Regions from separate parts of the Xanthobacter albus genome, predicted to be linked through region 2. Evidence: predicted binding sites of a transcription regulator. Region 2 holds the regulator's gene; the other holds the start of a gene.
What was found. The regulator PhoB, encoded in region 2, activates phosphate uptake and scavenging genes when phosphate is short. The targets are predictions, from matches to a motif close to TGTCATNNANCTGTCAT.
Positions count from the first base shown of each region.

Region 1: the regulator PhoB is predicted to act here: its motif matches at 2,470-2,486, upstream of V5F75_RS15965 (inorganic phosphate transporter).

Region 1 is NZ_CM195532.1:3,546,163-3,558,130, reverse strand. It holds gene radA (DNA repair protein RadA) at 1-130, opposite strand, end outside; gene V5F75_RS15970 (hypothetical protein) at 221-484, opposite strand; gene V5F75_RS15965 (inorganic phosphate transporter) at 769-2,328, opposite strand; gene alr (alanine racemase) at 2,529-3,644, opposite strand; gene V5F75_RS15955 (replicative DNA helicase) at 3,641-5,122, opposite strand; gene V5F75_RS15950 (dipeptidase) at 5,262-6,641, opposite strand; gene V5F75_RS15945 (ANTAR domain-containing protein) at 7,220-7,738, opposite strand; gene V5F75_RS15940 (helicase HerA-like domain-containing protein) at 7,909-9,618, opposite strand; gene V5F75_RS15935 (hypothetical protein) at 9,841-10,221, shown strand; tRNA gene V5F75_RS15930 (tRNA-Thr) at 10,335-10,410, shown strand; gene V5F75_RS15925 (class I SAM-dependent methyltransferase) at 10,987-11,742, shown strand.
Region 2 is NZ_CM195532.1:562,429-574,396, reverse strand. It holds gene pstC (phosphate ABC transporter permease subunit PstC) at 1-6, shown strand, start outside; gene pstA (phosphate ABC transporter permease PstA) at 22-855, shown strand; gene pstB (phosphate ABC transporter ATP-binding protein PstB) at 939-1,763, shown strand; gene phoU (phosphate signaling complex protein PhoU) at 1,783-2,511, shown strand; gene phoB (phosphate regulon transcriptional regulator PhoB) at 2,627-3,328, shown strand; gene V5F75_RS02575 (GcrA family cell cycle regulator) at 3,834-4,361, opposite strand; gene V5F75_RS02570 (aspartate aminotransferase family protein) at 5,001-6,209, shown strand; gene argF (ornithine carbamoyltransferase) at 6,206-7,132, shown strand; gene V5F75_RS02560 (Hsp33 family molecular chaperone) at 7,297-8,292, shown strand; gene V5F75_RS02555 (2-hydroxychromene-2-carboxylate isomerase) at 8,352-8,966, shown strand; gene V5F75_RS02550 (RNA pyrophosphohydrolase) at 9,041-9,553, opposite strand; gene V5F75_RS02545 (GNAT family N-acetyltransferase) at 9,719-10,351, opposite strand; gene rpmA (50S ribosomal protein L27) at 10,536-10,808, opposite strand; gene rplU (50S ribosomal protein L21) at 10,829-11,203, opposite strand; gene V5F75_RS02530 (linear amide C-N hydrolase) at 11,377-11,968, opposite strand, start outside.

The sequences.
Region 1 (11,968 bases), 1.6 Mb from region 2:
GCACGGAGGCCGCGACGGCGACCTCTTCGGAAATGGTGTTCCAGGCGCCACAGGCATCGCACTTGCCCTGCCATCGCGTGTAGACGGCGCCGCAGGACTGGCAGACGAAGGTGTGGTCGCGCTTGGCCATGGAGGGTTCCGCTCGGGCGCGGCGGCCGAATCCGTCACGCCCGGCGGGAGCTTACATCATCGCCCGCCGATTCCGGGGGTGGGCGGAGACTCAGCAGGCCTCGCGCAGGGCCGGGGCGCTGAAGGCGCCGAGGCCGGTGGAGATGAGCTGCTCGATCTCGCGGAAGGTGGCCTCCATCTCGGTGGAGATGGCGTCGTGCAGCACGCTCAGCTTCTCGGCGCGCTCGCGCTCGCGGCCTTCGAGCAGCGCCAGGGCGGCACCGATGACGGCCTGGGGCCCCTCGAAGCGGCCCGAGGCGACGAAACGGTCGATGAGACCGGTGTGTTCCGGAGAAAGATCGAGTTGATCCGACATGGGGCCTCTCCACGAAAGCGCAGACGCCAGGGTCATTCGCTGGGAGGTCGGGCAGGAGCCCGCGATGCCCGGCGCAGTCTTTCTGCGCGCCGCATCGAGAACCTGCGACCCTCAGCCAGCTTCGGGCGTGGCTTCATCATGGCCGCGACATGGTTAATTTTTGCTTAAGGAGTGGTGCGGGAAGCCTGTATCCGCAAGGGGCGGCGGCTTCATGCACCGTAAACGGATACGGCCGGAGCGGGGGTGCCGCTCCGGCCGCATCTCGTGTCGTTCCGCCTGCGCCGTCACATGATCTGGCGCAGCACCATGTAGAGGCCGCCGGAGAGCAGGATGGCCGCCGGCAGGGTGAGCACCCAGGCCATGAGCAGGTTGCGCACGGTGGACATCTGGAGGCCGGAGTTGTTGGCCGCCATGGTGCCGGCCACGCCGGAGGACAGCACATGGGTGGTGGACACCGGCAGGCCGTACATGTCCGCCGCGCCGATGGTGGCCATGGCCACCACTTCGGCGGCGCCGCCCTGGGCGTAGGTGAGGTGGGTCTTGCCGATCTTCTCGCCCACGGTGACCACGATGCGCTTCCAGCCCACCATGGTGCCGAGGCCCAGCGCGATGGCGACCGCGATCTTCACCCAGATGGGGATGAACTTCGTGGCCTGGTCGAGCTGGCGCTTGAAGGCGCTGAGGTTGTCGCGGGCGTTGGCGTCGAGCTTGGGCGCGCCGATCTTGTTCATCACCCGGATGGTCTCCGAGGCGAGGTACATGTCGTTGCGCATGTTGGAGACGGAGGCCGCCGGCACCTGGGCGAGGGTCTCGTGGGTCGCCACCATGTCGGAGATCTCGCGCGTCACCTGGGCGAGGGCCGGCACGGTCTGCGCGGTCGGCTCGTGGTCGCGCACGAAGGCGGTGAGCGCCGCGCGCGGATCGGCAGGGGCCTGCACGCCGCCGGAAGCCGCCACCAGCGAGGCTTCCGTCGCCTGGGCGATGGCGCGGAACTGGGTCACTTCCTCCACGTTCACGGCGCGGTTCAGCGCGTAGGCCGTGGGCACGATGCCGATGAGGATCAGCATGATGAGCCCCATGCCCTTCTGCCCGTCGTTGGAGCCGTGGGCGAAGGACACGCCGGTGCAGGTGAGCACCAGCAGGCCGCGAATCCACCACGGCGGCGGCTTGTGGCCCTCCGGCGCGCGATAGAGCGCGGGGTTCTTCACGGTGAGCTTCAGCGTCAGCAGCATCAGGCCGGCGGCGATGAAGCCGATGAGCGGCGAGAACAGGAGCGCATAGCCCACGTTCGCGGCCTGCCCCCAGTCCACGCCCGAGGTGCCGTCGCGGCCCTGCACGATCTGGTTGGCGATGCCGACGCCGATGATGGAGCCGATGAGGGTGTGGGACGACGACGCCGGCAGGCCGAGAGACCAGGTGCCGAGGTTCCACACGATGGCCGCGATCAGCAGCGCGAACACCATCGCCATGCCGGCGCCGGAGCCCACGTTCAGGATCAGCTCCACCGGCAGCAGCGAGACGATGCCGAACGCCACCGCGCCCGACGACACCAGCACGCCGAGGAAGTTCCAGGCGCCCGACCAGACCACCGCGAAATGGGCCGGCAGCGAATTGGTGTAGATGACGGTCGCGACCGCGTTGGCGGTATCGTGGAAGCCGTTCACGAACTCGAAGCCGAGCGCGATCAGCAGCGCGACCACGAGCAGGATGAAGGGCAGCACCGCCAGGGTGTCGGTGCCCGAATCCACAACGTCCCGCCAGATGGAGAAGCCGGTGAAGCCCAGCCCGCCGATCAGCAGGGCGAAGAACAGGAAGATTTCCAGGAGGCCATGGTCTCGATCCATGGACGCGCGGCGGGATGAAGTGTGGTGATGGCCCCCCGCCGGGGCGGCGTGGCGCGGCGTCGCGGCTTGCGACATGAACGTCTCCATTCAACCATCGGAGGACCGCCCGATCGGCGATCCTCCCTTGGTTGACAGGAGGCCGTGACACCCGAGTGACGCCCGTGGATACCGCCGGCGGGCAGCGCTGCCAGGTGGAGACCCTAGCCGCCGATGTAGCGGCGCAGGTAGCGCCCGCCGAGGGCGGTGAGCACCTCATAGCCGATGGTGCCGGCCTTCTGCGCCAGCTCGTCCACGCCGATTCCATCGCCCAGGAACACCGCCGTGTCGCCGCGGGTCACCGCCTCTCGCGGCAGGTCCGTGATGTCGAGGGTGGCGAGGTCCATGGAGATGCGCCCCACCAGCGGGCAGCGCCGGCCGCCGAGCACGGCATCGGCGCCCTTGCGGGCATCGGTGGAGCCGGCGGCGCGGAAGAAGCCGTCGGCATAGCCGATGTGGACGGTGGCGAGGCGGCTGTCGCGCTGCAGGCGCTCGGTGGCGCCGTAGCCCACCGTTTCGCCGGCGGGCGCGTGGCTCACCTGGATCACCCGCGCCTCAAGACGCACCACGGGCTTCAGCGCCGGCTCGCCCGCGATGGCGCCGCCGCCATAGAGCAGGATGCCCGGCCGCACGAGATCGAAGCGGAAGCCCTCGCCCATCAGCGTGCCCGCGGAATTGGCGAGCGAGGCCCGGACACCGGCGAAACGCCGTGCCACATCGGTGAACACCTGCTGCTGATGCGCGGTGAGGGCATGGCCCGGCGTGTCGGCGCAGGCGAGGTGGCTCATGACGAGGCTCGGCGCGAAGCCGAGCGCGGCGCGCCCTTCGGCGAGGCGCGCGGCCTGCTCCAGGGTGACACCGAGGCGATGCATGCCGGTATCCACGTGGATGGCGGCGGGCAGGTCCGCCCCCTCCACGCGGCAGTGGGCGTCCCATTCCGCGATCTCCGGCTCCGAGCCCAGCACCGGGCGGATGTCGTGCGTGGCGAACGTAACCGCAGTGCCGGGCAGCAGGCCGTTGAGCGCATAGATGGTGGCTTCGGGCAGGAGGGCGCGCAGATGCACGGCCTCCTTCAGGTGCGCGACGAAGAAGGTGCGCGCGCCGGCGCGCCACAGGGTCGGTGCCACCTGGTCGATACCGAGGCCGTAGGCATTGGCCTTCACCACCGCCGCACATTCCGCCGGAGCGGCGCGGGCGGCGAGCGTGCGCCAGTTGTCGGCGATGGCGCCGAGATCCACCGTGAGGATGGCGCCGGCCTCGGCCGTGGTGTCCGCGCTCAATGGCGCTCCGGCAGGTGATCTTCCCGCGCCAGATTCGAGAACCGGGTGAACTGCGGCTCGAAGTGCACCTTCACCGTTCCCGTCGGGCCGTGGCGCTGCTTCCCGATGATGATTTCGGCCGTGTTCTCGGCCGCCTTCATCTCGATCTCCCACTTGAACCACTCCTCTGTGCCCGGCTTGGGTTCCTTGTTCTTGAGGTAATATTCCTCGCGGAACACGAACATGACCACGTCGGCGTCCTGCTCGATGGAGCCGGATTCGCGAAGGTCCGAAAGCTGGGGCCTCTTGTCGTCGCGCGCTTCCACCTGACGCGAAAGCTGTGACAGCGCCATGATGGGCACTTGCAGCTCTTTCGCCAAGGCCTTGAGGCCGGTGGTGATCTCGGTGATCTCCTGCACGCGGCCCTGGGACGCGGACTTGCCGGAGCCGGACAGGAGCTGGAGATAGTCCACCACCATGAAATCGAGCCCGCGCTGGCGCTTCAGCCGCCGCGCCCGCGCCACCAGCTGGGCGATGGAGATGCCGCCGGTGTCGTCGATGTAGAGCGGGATCTGCTGCATGGTCTGGGCGGCGGCGGCGAGCTTGGAGAACTCGGCCTCCGAGATGTCGCCGCGGCGGATCTTGTAGGAGGCGATCTCCGCCTGCTCGGCGAGGATACGGGTGGCGAGCTGCTCGGAGGACATTTCCAGCGAGAAGAAGCCGACCACGCCGCCCGAGACCGCCTCGATGGAGCCATCCGGCTTCTGCTCGCCGCGATAGGCGGCGGCGATGTTGAACGCGATGTTGGTGGCGAGCGAGGTCTTGCCCATGGCCGGGCGCCCCGCGAGGATGACGAGGTCGGAAGGCTGCAGGCCGCCCATGTGCTGGTCGAGGTCGTCGAGGGCGGTGGCGATGCCGGAGAGGTGCCCGTCGCGCTGGAAGGCCTTGGAGGCCATGTCCACCGATTCGCGCAGCGCGTCTCCGAACTTCAGGAAGCCGCCGTCGTAGCGCCCGCTCTCGGCGATCTCGTACAGGCGCTTTTCCGCCTGCTCGATCTGCTCCTGGGGCGTGGTGTCCACCGTGGCGTCGAACGCCTCGTTGACGATCTCCTCGCCGATGCGGATGAGGTCGCGGCGCACCGAGAGGTCATAGATGGCGCGGCCGTAGTCCTCGGAATTGATGATAGTGGTGGCTTCCGCAGCCAGCCGCGCGAGATATTGCGGACCGGTGAGGCCGGCGACGTCGAGGTCCGCCGGCAGGAAGGTCTTGAGCGTCACCGGGGTGGCGATCTTGTTCGCCCGGATGAGGGCGCCGACCACCTCGAACAGCTTGCCGTGCAGCGGCTCGTAGAAATGGCGCGGCTCCAGGAAGTCGGAGACGCGGTAGAACGCCTCGTTGTTCACCAGGATGGCGCCGAGCAGCGCCTGCTCCGCCTCCAGGTTATGGGGCGCCTGACGGTAGGTGGGGACGATTTCCCCCGCGTTCGGAAGATCGAGCATGGTCACGAGTCCACGGCTTGGGGGTCTCGTTTAGCAGGCGAGGGTTCACGAGTCCCTTCCCGCCACCTTCGGGCGGGAAGAGAGATCATCCACAGCGGTGAACTCCGGGGAAAGCGGAGAAAAGCCCGCTGTTGCCCTCTCAGGCCATGGCCTCGAGGATTCGCACCCAGCTGCGCGTGCCCTTGTGGAACGAGGTGAGGTCGTACTTCTCGTTGGGCGCGTGCACGCGGTCGTCGTCGAGGCCGAAGCCGATGAGCAGCGTGTCCACCCCCAGGAGGGCCTTGAACTGGCCGACGATGGGAATGGAGCCGCCGGTGCCGATGGTGACCGGCTTCACGCCCCATTCCGCCTCCAGCGCGGCGGCGGCCTTGGCGAGGTCCGGGCTCTCCGGCGGCACGAGGAAGGCGCGCGAGCCTTCGCCCTTGCCGAGCTCGGCCTTGCAATCCGCCGGCACGCGCGCGGCGACGAAGGCCGCGAACGCGTCGCGGATCTTCGCCGGGTCCTGGTCGGCCACCAGGCGGATGGAGATCTTGGCGGTGGCCTTCGAGGGGATGATGGTCTTCGAGCCTTCGCCCGTATAGCCGCCGTAGATGCCGTTCACCTCGAAGGTGGGGCGGGACTGGATCTGCTCGATGAGCATCCGGTCGCTCTCGCCGATGGAGCGGCCGAGACCCACCGGGCCGAGGAAGCCTTCCGCCGTGAGGCCGAGCTGCGCCCAGCGCGCGCGGACCTCTGCCGGCGGCTCGCGCACATCATCGTAGAAGCCGGGGATGGTGACGCGCCCGTCCGCGTCATGCACGTCGGCGATGATCTTCGCGAGCACGTGCGCGGGGTTGGCGGCCGCGCCGCCATAGAGGCCCGAATGCAGGTCGCGGTTCGCGCCCGTGATGGTGAGCTCGGTGTGCAGGATGCCGCGCAGGGAGGTGGTGATGGACGGCGTGCGCGCATCCCACATGCCCGTGTCGCACACCAGCGCGATGTCGGCCTTCAGCGCGTCGCCATTGCCGGCAAGGAAGGCCGGCAGGCTGGGGGAGCCGCATTCCTCCTCGCCCTCCAGCATCACGGTCACGTCCACCGGCAGGCGGCCGGTGGTGGCCTTGATGGCACGCAGGGCCTCCAGGAAGGTCAGTACCTGTCCCTTGTCGTCCGCCGCCCCGCGGGCGACGATGGTGCGGCGCCCGTCCGGCGTCTCGCCGAAGCGGGGCTCGAAGGGGGGCGTCTGCCACAGGTCCAGCGGGTCCACGGGCTGCACGTCGTAGTGGCCGTAGAACAGCACCCGCCGGGCGGCGCCGGTATCGGTGCGGCCCACCACCACCGGGTGGCCCGCCGTCTCGTGCACCTGCGCGGCGAAGCCCAGTTCCGTGAGCTGCGCGGCGGCCCATTGCGCGGCGGCGCGGCAGGCGTCCTTGTGGACGGGATCGGTGGAGATGGACGGAATGCGCAGGAACTCGAACAGCCGCGCCAGGGCCGCATCGCGCCCGCCGTCCACCGCCTGCAACGCCTGATCCACTGCCACCATCTCACCCTCCGCCTTTGCGAGGCCGAGGCCCCGCCTTCCACATCCCGCCGCGCGCCCGCCCGGTGCCGCCGCATGCGGGCGGAGCCTCCAGGTTACCCCGCAGGGAGGCCGGGAGGGCATGCGGCATGCACACCTCAAGGCTGCTCCCGCCACGGGGCGGCGACCGACGCCGCGTGACTCGGGCCGGATGCTCGCGCGTGCGCGCGACCCGCGCAAGCTTTCTTCAAGCCTTGCTTTCCGGAAGGCAGTGAGCCGGAGCCGGGTGCCGTCCATGGGGCAGGCCGCACGGATGCGCCGGGCAAACGGTGGTGCTGGCCCGAACAGGCCACGTCCGGCACCCGCTGTCAGGGGGGAATCAGGGGGCGAACATGGCGGGAGACACAGGGGACCGCCCTGCCTTGCGGTGGAGCCGCAAGAAACACGCCGTGCCCCGTCAGATCCGATGTCTTGCCGCAGCACGACGGTGCGCGACAGCTTACCTACCGTTGCGCGAAAGCAGGGCCACTGCCGCCAGGGGAATGCCGCCTTCGAGGGCGAGACAGGCCGGGGAACGCCGTTTCGGCGTCCCCGCTGTCGTGTCAGCTCAGGGGAGAGAGCACAGCGGCATGGCCGCCTTCGGCCGGAACCGGTTCTGCGGTGGCCGGTAACGCCGCGGCGCCGATGCGGCCTACGCGACGCGCACGCTGCATTACGGAACCGATACGGCGGTAAAGCAGGCGCGGCGCCAGCGGCGCGCCCAGCGCGGCTTCATAGCCACCGCGCACCGCGGAGCGGACCAGCGCCTGGGCCGGCACATCGGCGATCAGGATCGCCGGGGCGCCCGCGCCATCGCGGAAAGGGTTGTCCGGAACCTGCTCGGGGTCGTTCACCTGCACGACGAGCACATCGGCCATGAGGGGGGAGGGCGCCTGGGCGACCTCTTCGAGGCTCGCGGCTTCCAGAACGCCGCCCACGCCAAATGCCGTGAGGGCTTCTCGAAGCGCCATGCGACGCTCGACCTGGGAATCAACGAGGAGAATGCGGGCGGTGGGCAACACCTTCATGAGGCGCTCCATTTGAAATCGCGTCCATCCGGCAATGACCAAGATGAGACGCATTATTCAGCGCTTTCTCCGATGGGACCCCGCAATCCCACCGGTGCACTTTCAAGATACCTGTTATGCGTGCATGAAGCAACCGCTCCCTACCTGGGTCAGGTGTCACTTTTTAGCCGCTCTTTTCTTGAGCTTGACCGCAGGCGGAAACGCCGCGGGGCGCGTTCGCTGCGTTAGCGGCTAATGCTTCCGAGTATCCCGCGCAGAATCGCGCGCCCGAGCTGCGTGCCCACCTGGGTCGCCACCGAGCGGGCCACCTGCCGCACAACCACTTCGGTTGTGGACATGCGGGTGGAGGAGCGGCTGGACGTTCCGCTCCTCGGCACGCTGGTGCCGCCGCCCTTCGCCGTGCCGGCGCGGCCGGCGGTCTTCGGGGTCGTCGTCTCGGGCTTCACCTCCGGCAGGCCGAGCACGGTGCCCAGCACCGAATCCAGGAAACCGCCGCCACCGGAGGGAGCGGGCGCGGCGGTTTCGCCCGAGGGTGCGCCAGCCGCGTCATCGGTCTTCTTCTGTAGGCGTTCGAACGCGGATTCGCGGTCCACCGCCGTGTCATAGACATGGCCCACCGGGCTTTTCGCCATGATCGCCGCCCGCTCGGCCGGCGTCAGCGGCCCGACTCGGGCCGCGGGCGGGCGCACAAGGGTGCGCTGCACGATGGAGGGCACGCCATTGCCTTCGAGCGTCGAGACCAGGGCCTCGCCCTTGCCCAGTTCCATGATGACCTGGGCGGTATCGAGCGCCGGGTTCGGGCGGAAGGTCTCGGCCGCCGCCTTCACCGCCTTCTGGTCCCGCGGGGTGAAGGCGCGCAGCGCGTGCTGCACCCGGTTGCCGAGCTGCGCCAGCACGCTTTCCGGCACATCGAGCGGGTTCTGGGTGACGAAATAGACGCCCACCCCCTTGGAGCGGATCAGGCGCACCACCTGCTCCACCTTCTCCAGGAGGATCTTGGGCGCCTCGTCAAAGAGCAGGTGGGCCTCGTCGAAGAAGAAGACGAGCTTGGGCTTGTCCGGATCGCCCACTTCGGGCAACTGCTCGAACAGCTCCGCCAGCAGCCACAGCAGGAAGCAGGCATAAAGGCGCGGCGCGCCCATCAGCTTGTCCGCCGCGAGGATGGAGATGGTGCCGTAGCCGGAGCGGTCCACACGCATGATGTCGCGGATGTCCAGCGCCGGTTCGCCGAAGAACTTGTCGGCGCCCTGGTTCTCCAGCATCAGAAGCTGGCGCTGGATGGCGCCGACGCTCTGGGTGGAGACATTGCCATACTGGGTGGTGAGCTCCGCCGCGTTCTCCGCCACGTGGGCGAGCATGGCGCGGAGGTCCTTCAGGTCCAGCAGCAGCAGGCCCTGCTCGTCGGCGATGCGGAAGACGATGTTGAGCACGCCCTCCTGGGTGTCGTTCAGGCTCATGAGGCGGGAGAGCAGCAGCGGCCCCATCTCCGACACCGTGGCCCGCACCGGATGCCCCTGATCCCCGAACATGTCCCAGAAGATCACGGGGAAGCTGTCCGGCGTGTAGGTGATGCCGACTTCGGCGGCGCGCGAGAGCAGGAAGTCCTTCGGTTCGCCCGGCACGGCGATGCCGGAGAGGTCCCCCTTGATGTCGGCCGCGAACACCGGCACTCCGGCGCGCGAGAAGCCCTCCGCCATCACCTGCAGCGTCACGGTCTTGCCGGTGCCGGTGGCGCCGGTGACCAGGCCGTGGCGGTTCGCGAGGCGCAGGGTGAGGTATTCGCCGGCCTCCACGACGCCGGCCGTGTCCGCCTTGCCCGCGCCCTTCGCGCTCCTGGCGGGCTTGGCTGCTGCTCCCTGCGCGGGGGGAAGCACCTTTCCAAGAAAGATCTTGCCGTCCACGTCAGGGCTCGATGCTGGGGCCTGGAGCGTCATGGGTACATCTCCCTGGAAACATCCCCGGCCGCTTCCTCGGGAAGGGCTGAGTCGGATGCCATGTTGTCGCGCGCTTTCCCGCACGGGGGCAAGCTTGCCGGCGGTGGCGCGGGAGGTCGCCCCTTGCGCCCCGCCACCGCCGCGGGCAAGGTGCGCCCCGCGTGAGGTCCGGCGGGCGCTTCAGGTGCGGCGGGGGCCTCGAACTCGGTTCGAGGAGCGAGCATGGACGAACTCGTCGCCCGGCTGACGGCCCGGCTGAACCTCACCCCAGCCACCGCGCGGGGGGTGGTGGGCCTCGTGCTCCATTTCCTCGACCATGAGGCGCCGGCGGAGGTCATGCAGCCGCTGCTGGACGCGCATCCCTGGATTCCGGAGCTGGTCTCGGAGATCCCCTGCGAGCCCGCGCTTCCGGCCTCCGAGCGCCACTTCGGCGGCATGGGGCGGCTGATGCAGGTGGCGGACCGGATGATGGCCCTCGGCCTCACCATGCCCCAGGTGCAGGCGGCCGTGCGCGAGACCGTGGCCTATGCCCGCGAAACCGTCGGCTGCGAGCCGGTCGATCGGCTGGTGCGCGCCGTGCCGGGGCTGCGGCAGGTGGTGTGAGGCGGGTGTGCGCCGGATTGCCGTTCCGCAGGATGTGGACGGAACGCCGACGATGCTCATTTCATGTCGCGCAGCCTTGAAAACACGGCGCGCAATCCGTATGAGGAGGGCGTGCCGCAGTAGCTCAGCTGGTAGAGCAACGCATTCGTAATGCGTGGGTCGGGGGTTCGAATCCCTTCTGCGGCACCATATCGGCTTCCAGGGCCGTCTCTGAGGCACTCAGAAGCGCAAAAAATCAAATGCCTAAGAGAGCGGTAAGAGCGGTGGGGTTCCCTGAGATCAATTTGAATCTCGCCTGCGGTGAGGTATTAGGGTCATGCCCATGCAGGAGGTGCTCGCAGATGCCGCTGACTGGCCTGGCTCTGCGCAACGCGACGCCGAGGGATAAGTCAGTCTATCCGTCGTTGGAGTCGACGTTCACATTGAGGGCATTCGGAGCGCCGGTCGTGTGCGGTGCTGGGGCGATCAAGTTAGCGGCACGCCAAGATAATTCTGATTTGACCGTTGACCGACCGCGGCCTTGGCCGCCGGCCCGCCAAAAGCAGGAGCAGGCCGAGAGGCTGTTTGTCGGCGCAGGCGACCCAAATCACCGCGCGCGAGCTGGAAGAAGCTCCCCGCCGCGATCGGCCTGTGTCCGTGCTGGCGCGGAGGGCTTCCAATCCCATACATCTGAGCGGTTTTTGTAAAATCCGATCCGTCGATCAGCGCAAGAACGCTGTTCGGATATTCCGAGTCCAGTCAAATTGAAGAGTCGTCGATAAATAAATGATGCAGAACGAAGAAATTTTACAGCAGATCAAAGATCGCATCTGGTTTTATGAATTCGATCTTCCCGATGGCACGCGAACTGCTACCAATATTCCGGAATCGATTCTGCCTATCCACACCTCTCGGCGGGATAAAATGCTGCGGGTTATCCGCGACCATGTTCCCGATGCGCATAAATTGACCGCATTCGATTTTGCGTCCCATGAAGGTTATTATTCTTTAGAACTTGCTCGGCATTTCAAGGCCGTGCGCGGCTATGAAATCCGTAAGTCCAGCCGCGATGCTGCGTGGCTCATCACGCAAGCACTCGGCATCAAGAATGTGGAATATGTCGAAGCGGATATGCAGCGCATGCTGTTCGACCCGGAACAGGTGGCTGATTTCGTTCTCCTTTATGGCTTGATTTACCATATGGAGAATCCAATTCACACCCTGCGGCTGGCCAGCCAGATGTCCAGGAAGCACATTCTGATCGAAACCCAGGTGTTTCCTTATGACATAGCTGGCCGGATCGAGGATGGGCATTATGATAGCCTTCGTCCCATCGAAGGTGTGTTTGGGTTGACGCCGGATTATGCAGCTCAGCGCGAAGGAGGGTCGACGGATTTGGCCCTGGTTCCATCATTGAACGCCCTGCTGTTTCTGATGCGTGGCTTCGGCTTTTCTGATCTGTACGTCCTGCCGAGCGACGCTGGCGATTATGAACAGTTCTCCCGGGGCGCGCGGGTCGTCGTCTACGGACGCAAGCCTTGACGATTACTGCAAGGGAATGCGCGTCAGTGCTTGTAATGTGAACTGCGTCATCGTTCGCGAGGATGGATCTGTCGAACGGAGCTTCTGAGGGCGGCAGATCCTCTCCCGGAGGCCCCGGGAGAGGCGGGCGCCTTGGCTGCCGAAGCGACATTCATCAGGCATTGAAGCCGAGTTGCCGATGAGCATCCGGCGTGATCGCGGCCGCCGGGCCGGTCACACGCGCGGG
Region 2 (11,968 bases):
GACTGATCCGGGGGACCAGCCATGGCATCGCTCGCCGCCCGCCGCGCCAAGGACAACATCGTGAAAGCGGTGTCCGTGGGTTTCGCGGCCTTCGCTCTCTTCCTCCTCGCGTGGATCCTGTGGACCCTGCTCGCCCGCGGCCTGCCGGCGCTCAGCTTCTCGGTCTTCACCAACGTCACGGCTCCTCCCGGAGCGAATGGCGGTCTCGCCAACGCCATCGCGGGCTCGCTGATCCAGGTGGGCATCGCCATGCTCATCGGCGCGCCCATCGGCATCTTCGCGGGCACCTTCCTCGCGGAGAACGGCAGGGGCACCAGGATCGCCTCGGCGACCCGGTTCGTGAACGACATCCTGCTCTCGGCGCCGTCCATCCTGGTCGGCCTGTTTATCTATACCCTGCTGGTGGTGCCGCTCGGCGGCTTCTCCGGCTGGGCCGGCGCGCTCGCTCTCGCCATCCTGGTGATCCCGGTGGTGGTGCGCACCACCGAGGACATGTTGAACCTGGTGCCGGTGGGTCTGCGCGAGGCGGCCTTCGCCCTCGGCGCGCCGCAGTGGAAGGTGGTGATGTTCGTGACTTGGCGCGCCGCGCGCGCGGGCATCGTCACCGGCCTGCTGCTCTCCATCGCCCGCGCGGCGGGCGAGACGGCGCCGCTGCTGTTCACCTCGCTCGGCAACAATGCCTGGTCGCTCGATCTCTCGAAGCCCATGGCCAGCCTGCCGGTCGCGATCTATCAGTATGCCGGAAGTCCGTTCGATGACTGGGTCGCACTTGCCTGGGCCGGTGCGCTGCTCATCACCGTCGGCGTGCTCGTGCTGAACGTGGCGTCGCGTCTGGTTCTGGCCCGCGGCAATTGACATCGCCGCCCGGCGCGAATGCGCCGGGCTGCCCGAGATCCAAGCCCGGCAGCTCCGGGCATGTAAATTCCAGTGAGGCTCAGATGACGTCTGCGGTCGATCCCACCCTCAGCATCGCCACCTCGGTCGCGGCCCGGCCCGACGCGCCGCCCGCTCCCGCGAAGCTCAAGGTCGACAACCTTCAGTTCTATTACGGCCAGAGCCACGCGCTGAAGGGCATCAATTTCGAGATCCCCGAGAAGCGGGTGACCGCCATGATCGGCCCCTCGGGCTGTGGCAAGTCCACGCTGCTGCGTGTGTTCAACCGGATGTACGACCTCTACCCCGGCCAGCGCGCCGAGGGGCAGGTGCTGTTCGACGGCGTGAACATCATCGGCAAGGAGCTCGACTCCACCGTGGTGCGCAGCCGCATCGGCATGGTGTTCCAGAAGCCGACGCCCTTCCCCATGTCCATCTATGACAACATCGCCTTCGGCGTGCGCCTGCACGAGCGGCTGAACAAGTCGCAGATGGACGAGCGCGTGGAATGGTGCCTGCGCAAGGCGGCCATCTGGGACGAGACCAAGGACCGCCTGAACACGTCCGCGCTCGGCATGTCCGGTGGCCAGCAGCAGCGCCTGTGCATCGCCCGCACCATCGCCGTGCGTCCGGAGGTGATCCTGCTCGACGAGCCCACCTCGGCGCTGGACCCCATCTCGACCTCGAAGATCGAGGACCTGATCGACGAGCTGAAGCGCGACTTCACCATCGTCATCGTGACCCATAACATGCAGCAGGCCGCGCGTTGCGCCGACATCACCGCCTTCTTCTACCTGGGCGAGCTGATCGAGGTGGCGCCTTCGGACGTGATCTTCACGAACCCGAAGGAGATCAAGACGCGTGATTACATCACCGGCCGCTTCGGCTGAGGAAAACAGGATGGCGCAGATGCCCGAGCATACCGTGACCTCCTTCGACGTCGAGCTCAAAGAGATCGGACGCAAGGTGGTGGAGATGGGCGGCCAGGCGGAACGCCTGGTGGCCGACAGCATGACCGCGCTCATCAAGCGCGACATTGCCATCGCGCAGAAGGTCGTCTCGCTCGACGCGGGCGTGGACCAGGTGCAGCGTGACATCGAGGACAAGGCGGTGCTCGTCATCGCCAAGCGCCAGCCGGTGGCCAGCGACCTGCGCGAGATCGTGGCGGCCATCCGCATCGCCAACGACCTCGAGCGCATCGGCGACCTCGCCAAGAACGTCGGCAAGCGGGTGATCGCCATCGAGGGCGAGTACCATCCGCAGAAGCTGGTGCGCGGCGTGGAGCACATGTCCGACCTGGTGCTCGAGCAGCTCAAGGAGGTGCTCGACGCCTACGCCGGCCGCAACGAGGCCAAGGCGCTGGACGTGTGGGGCCGCGACGACGCCATCGACACCATGTACACCTCGCTGTTCCGCGAGCTGCTCACCTACATGATGGAAGATCCGCGCAACATCTCCGTGTGCACGCATCTTCTCTTCTGCGCGAAGAACATCGAGCGCATGGGCGACCACGCGACCAACATCGCGGAAGTCGTCTACTACATGGTGACCGGACAGGTGCTGCCGGAGAGCCGCCCGAAGGCGGATGCCTCCAGCGACACCACGGTCGCCTTCCCCGGCCAGACCAAGCAGGCCTGATGCCGGATGCCCTGCCCGCCGCTCAGGCGGGCAGCGGCCGCGCCAGACCCGCCGCACGGGCGGGATGGCGCGAGGCTGTGTCAAAGAACGTCTCGACGTGGATGGGTGATAGGCTGTGCCGGCGCGTATTCTGATTGTCGAGGACGAAGAGCCGTTGACCCTCCTGCTCCGGTACAATCTGGAGTCGGAAGGCTATGCGGTGGAGAATGTCGGGCGCGGCGACGATGCCGAGACCCGGCTGCGGGAGAGCGTGCCGGATCTCGTCATCCTGGATTGGATGCTGCCCGGCCTCTCAGGCATCGAGCTATGCCGCCGCCTGCGCACGCGCCCGGAAACCGAGCGCCTGCCGGTCATCATGCTGACTGCCCGCGGCGATGAGACGGAGCGGGTGCGCGGCCTCGCCACGGGCGCCGACGACTATGTGGTGAAGCCCTTCTCCGTGCCGGAGCTGCTGGCGCGCGTGCGTGCGCTGCTGCGCCGCGCCAAGCCGGAGCATGTGGCGACCCTGCTGCGCGCGGGAGACATCGAGCTGGACCGCGAGACCCATCGGGTCCACCGTGCTGGCCGTGAGGTTCATCTCGGGCCGACCGAGTTCCGCTTGCTCGAATTCCTGATGCAGAGCCCCGGCCGCGTCTTCTCGCGTGAGCAATTGCTCGATGGCGTGTGGGGCCAGGACGTCTATATCGACGAGCGCACGGTGGACGTGCATGTCGGCCGGCTGCGCAAGGCGATCAATCGCGGGCGCCAGTCGGACCCGATCCGGACCGTACGCGGCGCCGGCTACTCCTTCAACGAGATGTTCGCGCGGGCGCACTGATGGCCGCTCGCCCACCGTGGTTGGGTGATCCATCTTCCCCGGTCGAGCGCCGAACGGCGCTCTCCTTGCGCTCAGGGCGGCGGCGCCGGTGTGCTTCTGGAGCACTTTCCGCGCAGCGCTCACTGTTCGCCTGAAAAACGCGTCGTCTCTGCAGCCAGAAGCGATCGCCGCGCGCGAAGATCATTTTGGAAATGAATGGTGCGTGGCGCGAGGAGGGGCGCAGTCCGGCGGCTATCGGGAGCGGGGTCGGGGCTTGCCGGTGACCGGCTCGGTCGCTGCCGCGTGGCTGATGCGGATCAGGCTTTGACGCCGGGCTCGCGTCTGTCTCAGCGACGTGGATGCCGCCGCGGCGGCTGAAACACAAGGAATGTCACGCCGGAATTCCCGCCACCGAGCGCAGGAACCTCAGGCCGTCCCCGTGTCGGTGAACGGCGTGCCCTATCACACTGATGGAACCGTTGCCGAGCGGAACGGCCGGCCGGGCGCGAGCCCGGCCACGCTGTTGTCAGAGGTAGGCGAGGCGCCGGTCGCGACGGCGATCCTGCACCGGCTGGTAGGCGATGCGGGCATGCTGGGTGCAATAGGGCATTCCCGGATTGCTCTTGCCGCCGCAGAAATAGAAGCTCTCGGTACCCGGCTCGCCCATCGGCCAGCGGCAGGTGCTCTCCGTGAGGTTCATGATGGTGCAGCGCTGGCCCATGGACACCACGTTGTCGCTCGCCACGGGCTGCGGCGCGGGGGCGGGGGCCTCCTCGGGCAGGTCGTCGATCTCGGCAGCGAGGGCGGTGTTGCCCTGTACCAGGGGACGCTGCGGCCGGGTCTGGTCACGCGGGCTCTCGGGGCGGTTGGGGCGCTGGGGCCGCACCGCCGATGCCGAGGATGACTTGGCGCGGCCGGAAAGCCCCAGCCTGTGCACCTTGCCGATCACCGCGTTGCGGGTGATGTCGCCGAGTTCATTCGCAATCTGGCTCGCGGAGAGGCCTTCGCTCCAGAGCTTCTTCAAGAGTTCGACGCGCTCGTCATTCCAGCTCATCGCTCTTCTCCATTTGCCGCATCTTGCCGGCGCCGGTCTTGGGCGGCGCCCAATTGTCGCCGGATGGCAGCACCGCCATGCTGCCCGAGACCACCCGGACTCCTTCCTCGGCCCCACATGCGCCAAGCATGTGGAAGGTTAACAACCCATAGGTCCCAGGAAGCTTAATCGCACGAGATCTCGTAGGCGATGTTCCATACGCTACAATATGGGGCGCGCGGGTGACAGAGTCGGTTAACGTTCGCGCGTCGTTTTCCCCAGATCGTTGCCCGCGGGCATCATGTCCGGCGCCGTGCGCGGGGGCCTCGCGCGGGCGCGCGCCGCACGCCTTTCAGATGTGTTGACCTCCCGCGCGCGATCATTAGTATTTGCCGGTGTCGGGCCGCTCCCCCGCTGGGGCGGCCTTTTTTAATTTTGCCTGCCCGGGGCCTGCGCCGCGGGGGGTCTGGCGGCCGGCGGCCGCTCCAGACACCTTCGCCCAGCGCCGACACCCGGTCGCCCCGAGTCTCGGGGCATTCACGGGCCGGCCTTCCGGGCGGAAGCTGCCTTCCGCAGGAGCCCGGTTCGCCACCAGCAATGAAGATGTTGTCTTCGGCTTCTATATTTCGCCGGATCAAGGCACGTTTTCAGGAGGATCAAGTGATCACCGCCGTTCTGCCGACCTACGCGCGCATCGACCTCGAGTTCGAGCGGGGAGAGGGCTGCTGGCTCGTCACGACGGACGGGCGACGTTTCCTCGATTTCACCGCCGGCATCGCGGTGAACGTGCTCGGCCATGCGCACCCCTATCTGGTGGACGCGCTGAGCCAGCAGGCGCGGAAGCTGTGGCATACCTCCAACCTGTTCCGGATTCCGGGCGGGGAGAAGCTGGCCGCGCGCCTGTCTTCGGTGACTTTCGCGGACACCATGTTCTTCACCAATTCGGGTGCCGAGGCCCTGGAGTGCGCCATCAAGATGGCGCGCAAGTACCAGTTCGCGAACGGCAATCCGGAGAAGAACCGCATCATCACCTTCCAGGGCGCCTTCCATGGCCGCACGCTCGCGACCATCGCGGCCGGCGGCAACCCGAAATACCTGGAGGGCTTCGAGCCCGCGCTGCCGGGCTTCGATCAGGTTCCGTTCGGCGACATCGAGGCGGTCAGGGCGGCCGTCACCCCCTACACCGGCGCCATCCTGCTGGAGCCGGTGCAGGGCGAGGGCGGCGTGCGCGTGCCGCCGGAGGGCTTCCTCCGGGCGCTGCGCGCCCTGTGCGACGAGAAGGGCCTGCTGCTGGTGCTCGACGAAGTGCAGTGCGGCGTGGCCCGCACCGGCAAGCTCTTTGCCCATGAATGGGAAGGTGTCACGCCCGACATCATGGCCGTGGCCAAGGGCATCGGCGGCGGCTTCCCCATGGGCGCCTGCCTCGCCACCGAGGCGGCCGCCAAGGGCATGACCCTCGGCACCCACGGCTCCACCTATGGCGGCAACCCGCTCGCCATGGCGGTGGGCGATGCGGTGCTGGACCTGGTGCTGGCCGAGGGCTTCCTCGACCATGTGAATGCCATTTCCGCCCGGCTGAAGGAAAAGCTCGGGGCGGTGGTGGCGCGCCATCCGCGCGTGCTGGCGGAGGTGCGCGGCAAGGGGCTGCTGCTGGGGCTGAAGGCCCAGGTGCCGGCGGCCGATCTCGTGGTGGCGATGCGCGCGGAGGGGCTGCTGGCCCCCGGCGCCGCCGACAATGTGGTGCGGCTGCTGCCGCCCCTGGTGGTCTCGGCGGACGAGGCCGACCTGGCGGTGGAGAAGATCGAGGCCGCGTGTGTGCGGCTGGAGCAGGCGCTGGAGCCCGCTCCGGCCATGGGGGCAGCGGAATGACGGAGAACGGTTTGCGCCATTTTCTCGACCTGTCGGAGATCCCGGCGGACGAGTTGCGCCGGGTGCTGGACCTGTCCAAGGATCTCAAGGCCCGGCGCAAGGCGGGCGAAATGGATCATCGCCCCCTCGTCGGCAAGACCCTGGCCATGGTGTTCGACAAGCCCTCGACGCGCACCCGCGTGTCGTTCGACGTGGCCATGCGCCAGCTCGGCGGCGAGACGATCATGCTCACCGGCCAGGAGATGCAGCTCGGCCGCGGCGAGACCATCGCGGACACCGCCCGCGTGCTCTCGCGCTTCGTGGACGCCATCATGATCCGCATCCTGGACCATGACGACCTCACGGAGCTCGCCGACTACGCCACCGTGCCGGTCATCAACGGGCTCACCCGCATCTCCCACCCCTGCCAGGTGATGGCGGACGTGCTGACCTTCGAGGAGCATCGCGGCTGCATCCAGGGCAGCCAGGTGGCCTGGACGGGCGATGCCAACAACGTGCTCGCGAGCTGGGTCCATGCCGCCGAGCGGTTCGATTTCTCCATGAAGGTGGCGACGCCGAAGGAGCTCGGGCCGCGTCAGGCGCTGAAGGATTTCGTGAAGCGCACCAAGGCCAAGGTCTCCTTCATGCGCGACCCGGAAGAGGCTGTGGAGGGCGCGGACTGCGTCCTTACCGACACCTGGGTCTCCATGGGCGACAAGGAGGCGGAGCGCCGCCACAACCTGCTGAAGCCCTACCAGGTGAACGGCGCCCTGATGGCCCGCGCCCGCAAGGACGCCATCTTCATGCACTGCCTGCCCGCCCACCGCGGCGAGGAGGTGACCAGCGAGGTGATGGACGGGCCGCAATCGGTGGTGTTCGACGAAGCGGAGAACCGCCTGCACGCCCAGAAGGGCATCCTCGCCTGGTGCTTCCACACCGCGTGAGGTCCGGCGCGCGGCTCCGGCCGCGCAGGGCCTTGCGGGCTGGTGGCCGATGCCGGCCCGCTTCCGGCATCGGCGTGGCGCCGCCGCGCCCCCCGATCGACGCTTTTTCTTCACGCCGGCCGGTTTCCACGCCATACGAGAGCGGTTCAACGAAGGAGGAGCGCATGAGTGCCGCGCGCGCGCGCAGCGCCAGGGAAGAGGCGCAGGACGACATCGTCACCGCCTTCCAGGTGGATGCGCTGGATCTTCGGGGCCGCGTCGTCCGGCTCGGGCCCACCCTCGACACCGTGCTCGCGCACCATGATTATCCCCCGGCCGTGAAGCGGGTGGTGGGAGAGGCCGTGGTGCTGGCGGTGCTGCTCGGCTCCTCCCTCAAGTTCGAGGGCCGCTTCATTCTCCAGACCCAGACCGACGGCCCGGTGGACATGGTGGTGGCGGACTTCGTGAGTCCGGACAAGATCCGTGCCTATGCCCGCTTCGACAAGGACGCCCTCGCCGCCGCCGAGGCGCGCAACGATACCGCGCCGGCCACCCTGCTCGGCCGCGGCCATCTGGCCATGACCATCGACCAGGGCATCTCCTCCAACCGCTACCAGGGGGTGGTGGCGCTCGATGGCTCGGGCCTGGAAGCGGCGGCACACGAATATTTCCACCAGTCGGAGCAGATCCCCACCCGCGTGCGCCTGGCCGTGGGCGAGGAGCTGCGGCCGGGGGGGCAGGCCTCCTCCTGGCGCGCGGGCGGGCTGCTCGCCCAGTTCCTGCCGGACGACGCCTCCCGCGCGCGCATGGCGGACCTTGCGCCCGGCGACGCGCCGGAAGGCACCGCGCCGCACACCCTGGACGAGGACGACGCCTGGGTGGAGGCGCGCTCCCTGGTGGGCACGCTGGAGGACGTGGAGCTGCTCGACAGGGATCTTTCCAGCGAGCGCCTGCTCTATCGGCTGTTCAACGAGCGCGGGGTGCGAGTGTTCGAGCCGCTGTCCATCGCCGCCCACTGCTCCTGCTCGCGCGAGCGGGTGGCGGGAGTGCTCGCCTCCTTCTCGGCGGAGGAGCGGCGCGGGATGATCCAGGATGATGGCCGGGTCACGGTGACCTGCGAGTTCTGCGGCCGCACCTATGGCTTTGCCGCGGAAGAGGTTCTGGGCGAGACGGACGCCTGAGCGCCGGGCATGCGGGCGGCGGCCTGCCGCCCGCGGCACGCTTTCCAGGGAGGCGGATCATGACCGAGGTCACCTGCTATTTCAGCCCGCAGTCCGGCTATGCCTATCTCGGCCACGCGCGCCTGCGCGCCATCGCGCGGGAAGCGGGCGCCGACATCCTCTGGCGGCCGGTGGACATCCTGAAGGTGTTCGCAGCCGGCGGCTCCACCGCCCCGGCCAGGCAGTCGCCCCAGCGCAACGCCTATCGCAAGGCTGACATCGTGCGCTGGGCGAACCGCGCCGGCATCCCCATCAACACCGAGCCGGCCTTCTGGCCCACGGATACGCTGCCCGCCTGCCGCCTCATCTGCGCCGCGCAGATGGAGGGCCTCGACCCGGCGGAGCTCATCGGCGCCTGCCTTTCAGCCGTATGGGCGCGGGATATCCAGATCTCCGAGCGGGCAAATCTCATCCGCCTCGCGGACGGGGTGGGCCTCGACGGCGCCCGCCTCGCCACATTGTCCGATACGGTGGAGGCGGCAGAGCGGGTCGAGCGCAGCACCGCCGAGGCGATCGAGGCCGGAGTGTTCGGCTCACCCACCTATGTGGTGGGCGGCGAGCTCTATTTCGGCCAGGACCGGCTCGATTTCGTGGCGGAGAAGCTGAAGGCCCTGAAGTCCGGTGGGGCCGCCTGAGGCGGCCTCATGCCGTCGGCCCCAATCCTTGAGCGGGTCCAGCGGTTTTGCTCAAATGCCGCGCGCCTTTGAGTTTACTGGCCCGCGAAACGGCGGAAGCTGCGCACCACCTCTTCATAGACCTGCCGCTTGAAGGGGATGACAAGATCGGTGATCCGCTCGAGGTCTTCCCAGCGCCAGTCCATGAATTCCGGCTTGTGGACGCCGCCGCCGGGGGTGGTGATGTTGATCTCGCCCTCGGCGCCGGTGAAGCGCAGGGCGAACCACTTCTGGGTCTGGCCGCGATACTTGCCCTTCCAGGCTTCGCCCGCGACGCGGCCCGGCAGGTCGTAGGAGAGCCACTCCTCCACCTCGCCCAGCCGTACCACGGAGCGCATGGAGGTCTCCTCGTAGAGCTCGCGCAGGGCCGCGTCGAAGGGCTCCTCGCCCTTGTCGATGCCGCCCTGGGGCAACTGCCAGGAATGAGTGGCGTCCACATGCTCCGGCCCGCCGAGGCGGCGGCCGACGAAGACCTTTCCCGCGCCGTTGAAGACGCACAGGCCCACACACGGGCGGTAGGGAAGGTCGTGGTGGTGATGCTTGCTCATGGTCGGGCCCCCGGCGACGCGTTTCGCCGTGTGATGGGCCCTGCCGCGCTGCAACGCAAGATCTGCCGCAGCGGAAGAGTGCGCGGCACGCCCGGCGGCGACCATCGGTGCACGGGAGTCCGGGGCCAGCCGTGTCCCCGGACGCCCGTGAAGGCCGCGTTCCGCTCAGTGCGCGGCGGCGCGCAGGTGCGGCAGCACGGTGGAGCCCCAGGCCCGGAGCGAGGCCCAGGTGCGCCGGTCGAGCTGGAAGCGGTCCACCGGCACGGAGGCGCCGAGCGCGCGCACCTGGCACAGGCCGACCCCGCACCACTGGAAGCCGCACTTCTCCAGCACCCGGCGCGAGGCCGGATTGACCACCCGCGCCGCGCCCGCCAAGGTCGTGATGCCGGTCTGCGAGAAGACGTAGTCGATGACGGCGCGCGCCGCCTCGGTGGCGATGCCGAGGCCCCAATGGGGCTCGCCCACCCAGTAGCCGATCTCGGGATCGGCCTCGGCGGGCCGCTGGCCGAAGCCGCACATGCCGGCGAACTCCAGGTGCCCCTCGCGCTTCAGCAACAAGGCGAAGGTGGCCGAATGCGGCGTGGCGGCGAGGCTCTCGACGAAGGCGCTGGCGTCGGAGGCGCGATAGGGGAAGGGCAGGTTCGCGGTCATTTCCGCGATCCGGCGGTTGTTGGCGAGCTCCGCGACTGCGGGAATGTCCTCGATGCGCGGCGCGCGGAGCACGAGCCGCTCGGTCTCGAGGACGGGGATACTCGGCTCCGCGAGGGGCCTTTCGGGCGGCAGTTCGACGATGGTCATGGCGGGCTCCTGTCGGCTGGACAAACGAAAACCGGGAAGACGTCTCGTCTCCCCGGTTCGTTCGGAGCCCAGTCCGTGAAGCGGGCGGATCTTGCGATCCGCTCTGGCGCTTCGGAGGCCCGGCTCAGGCTCCCCCCGGTTCGACGAGACCGGCGGGATCCTGCATTCAAGCGGTCTCGCCGGCTTACTCAGCCGCCTCGGCGGCGGCGGGAACGACCGATACGTAGGTTCGGTCGTTGGCTTTGGTGCGGAATTCCACTTTGCCGGCCACCAGGGCGAACAGGGTGTGGTCCTTGCCGATGCCCACATTGGTGCCCGGATGCCACTGGGTGCCGCGCTGGCGCACGATGATGTTGCCCGGAATGACCGCCTGGCCACCAAAGCGCTTCACGCCAAGGCGCTTGCTCTCGGAATCGCGACCGTTACGGGACGAGCCGCCTGCCTTTTTATGAGCCATTGTTGCTCTCCTCGTTCAGATCAGGCGTCGGCAGCGGCTTCGGAAGCCGGCGCGCCTTCGGTTTTGGCCTCGGCCTTGACGGTCTCGCCCAGGCCGGAAATCTCGGTGATGCGCACCACGGTCAGGTCGGCGCGGAAGCCACGCTTGCGGCGGGAGTTCTGCCGGCGGCGCTTCTTGAACGCGATGACCTTGTCGCCGCGGGTCTGCTCGACCACTTCGCCGGTGACGGTGGCGCCATTGACGTGGGGGGTGCCCACGGCGGTGGACTTGCCGCTCAGCATCAGCACCGGGAAGGTGAAGATGGCACCCACCTCGGCGTCGAGGTAATCGATGGTGATTTCATCGGCGGCGGCAACGCGATACTGCTTGCCGTTTGCCTTGATGACCGCGAACATTCTGTCTCGCTTTCGTGTTCCGCCACGCCTCTCCGGGGTGATCCGGAGGGTGGGCTTCTTTCGGTCGGTTCGGGAATGCGGGCGCAAGGGCCCGCGCGAAGATGGCTGGATACAGGAAACGGGGGGCGAAAGTCAATGCGCGCCGCATCGGGCGCGCGTCGCCCGCCTGCTCGTTATTTCACGTCCACCGGCATGAAGGTGAAGGGCGTGGCGGGCTCGAACGCCTGCGCCGCATTGCCGGAATAGAGCCGTCCGCCGGTGAGCGGCAGCTTGCGCACGGGGGCGCCGGGCTTCAGGTCGAGGTCCGCGAGCGGCACCCAGAAGGCGTTGGGGCTGGTGGCGGAATCGAAGAAGTAGACGCGGTTCTTCTGGTCGCTCACCGTGCGCCAGATCGTGGAGGCGATGTTGGGAGAGCCGGGCTCGCTGAAGCCGAGCGGCACGCTCACCGCCCGCATCACGCTGGCGACGGAGCCCACCGCCTGGTTGGCGTAGCTATGGTCGGGCACGGCGGTGATGATGGCGGGCTCGGCCTTGGTGGGCAGCGCCTTGATGAGGAAGCTCGCGCGCGCGAAGCGATCCGCCGCCCGGAAGGTGCCGGGCAGGAACACGGTGCCGCCGATCTGCTCCCAATAGGTATTGAGCGCGATCTGCTGGTCGTAGGAGGGCGAGTTGGTCATCACCTGGTACTGGCGCCCGTGGTGGATGACGAGCCTGCCGCCGAGATACTCGAAGATGGCGCTGTCGCCGGAGGGGTCGGAGATGGCG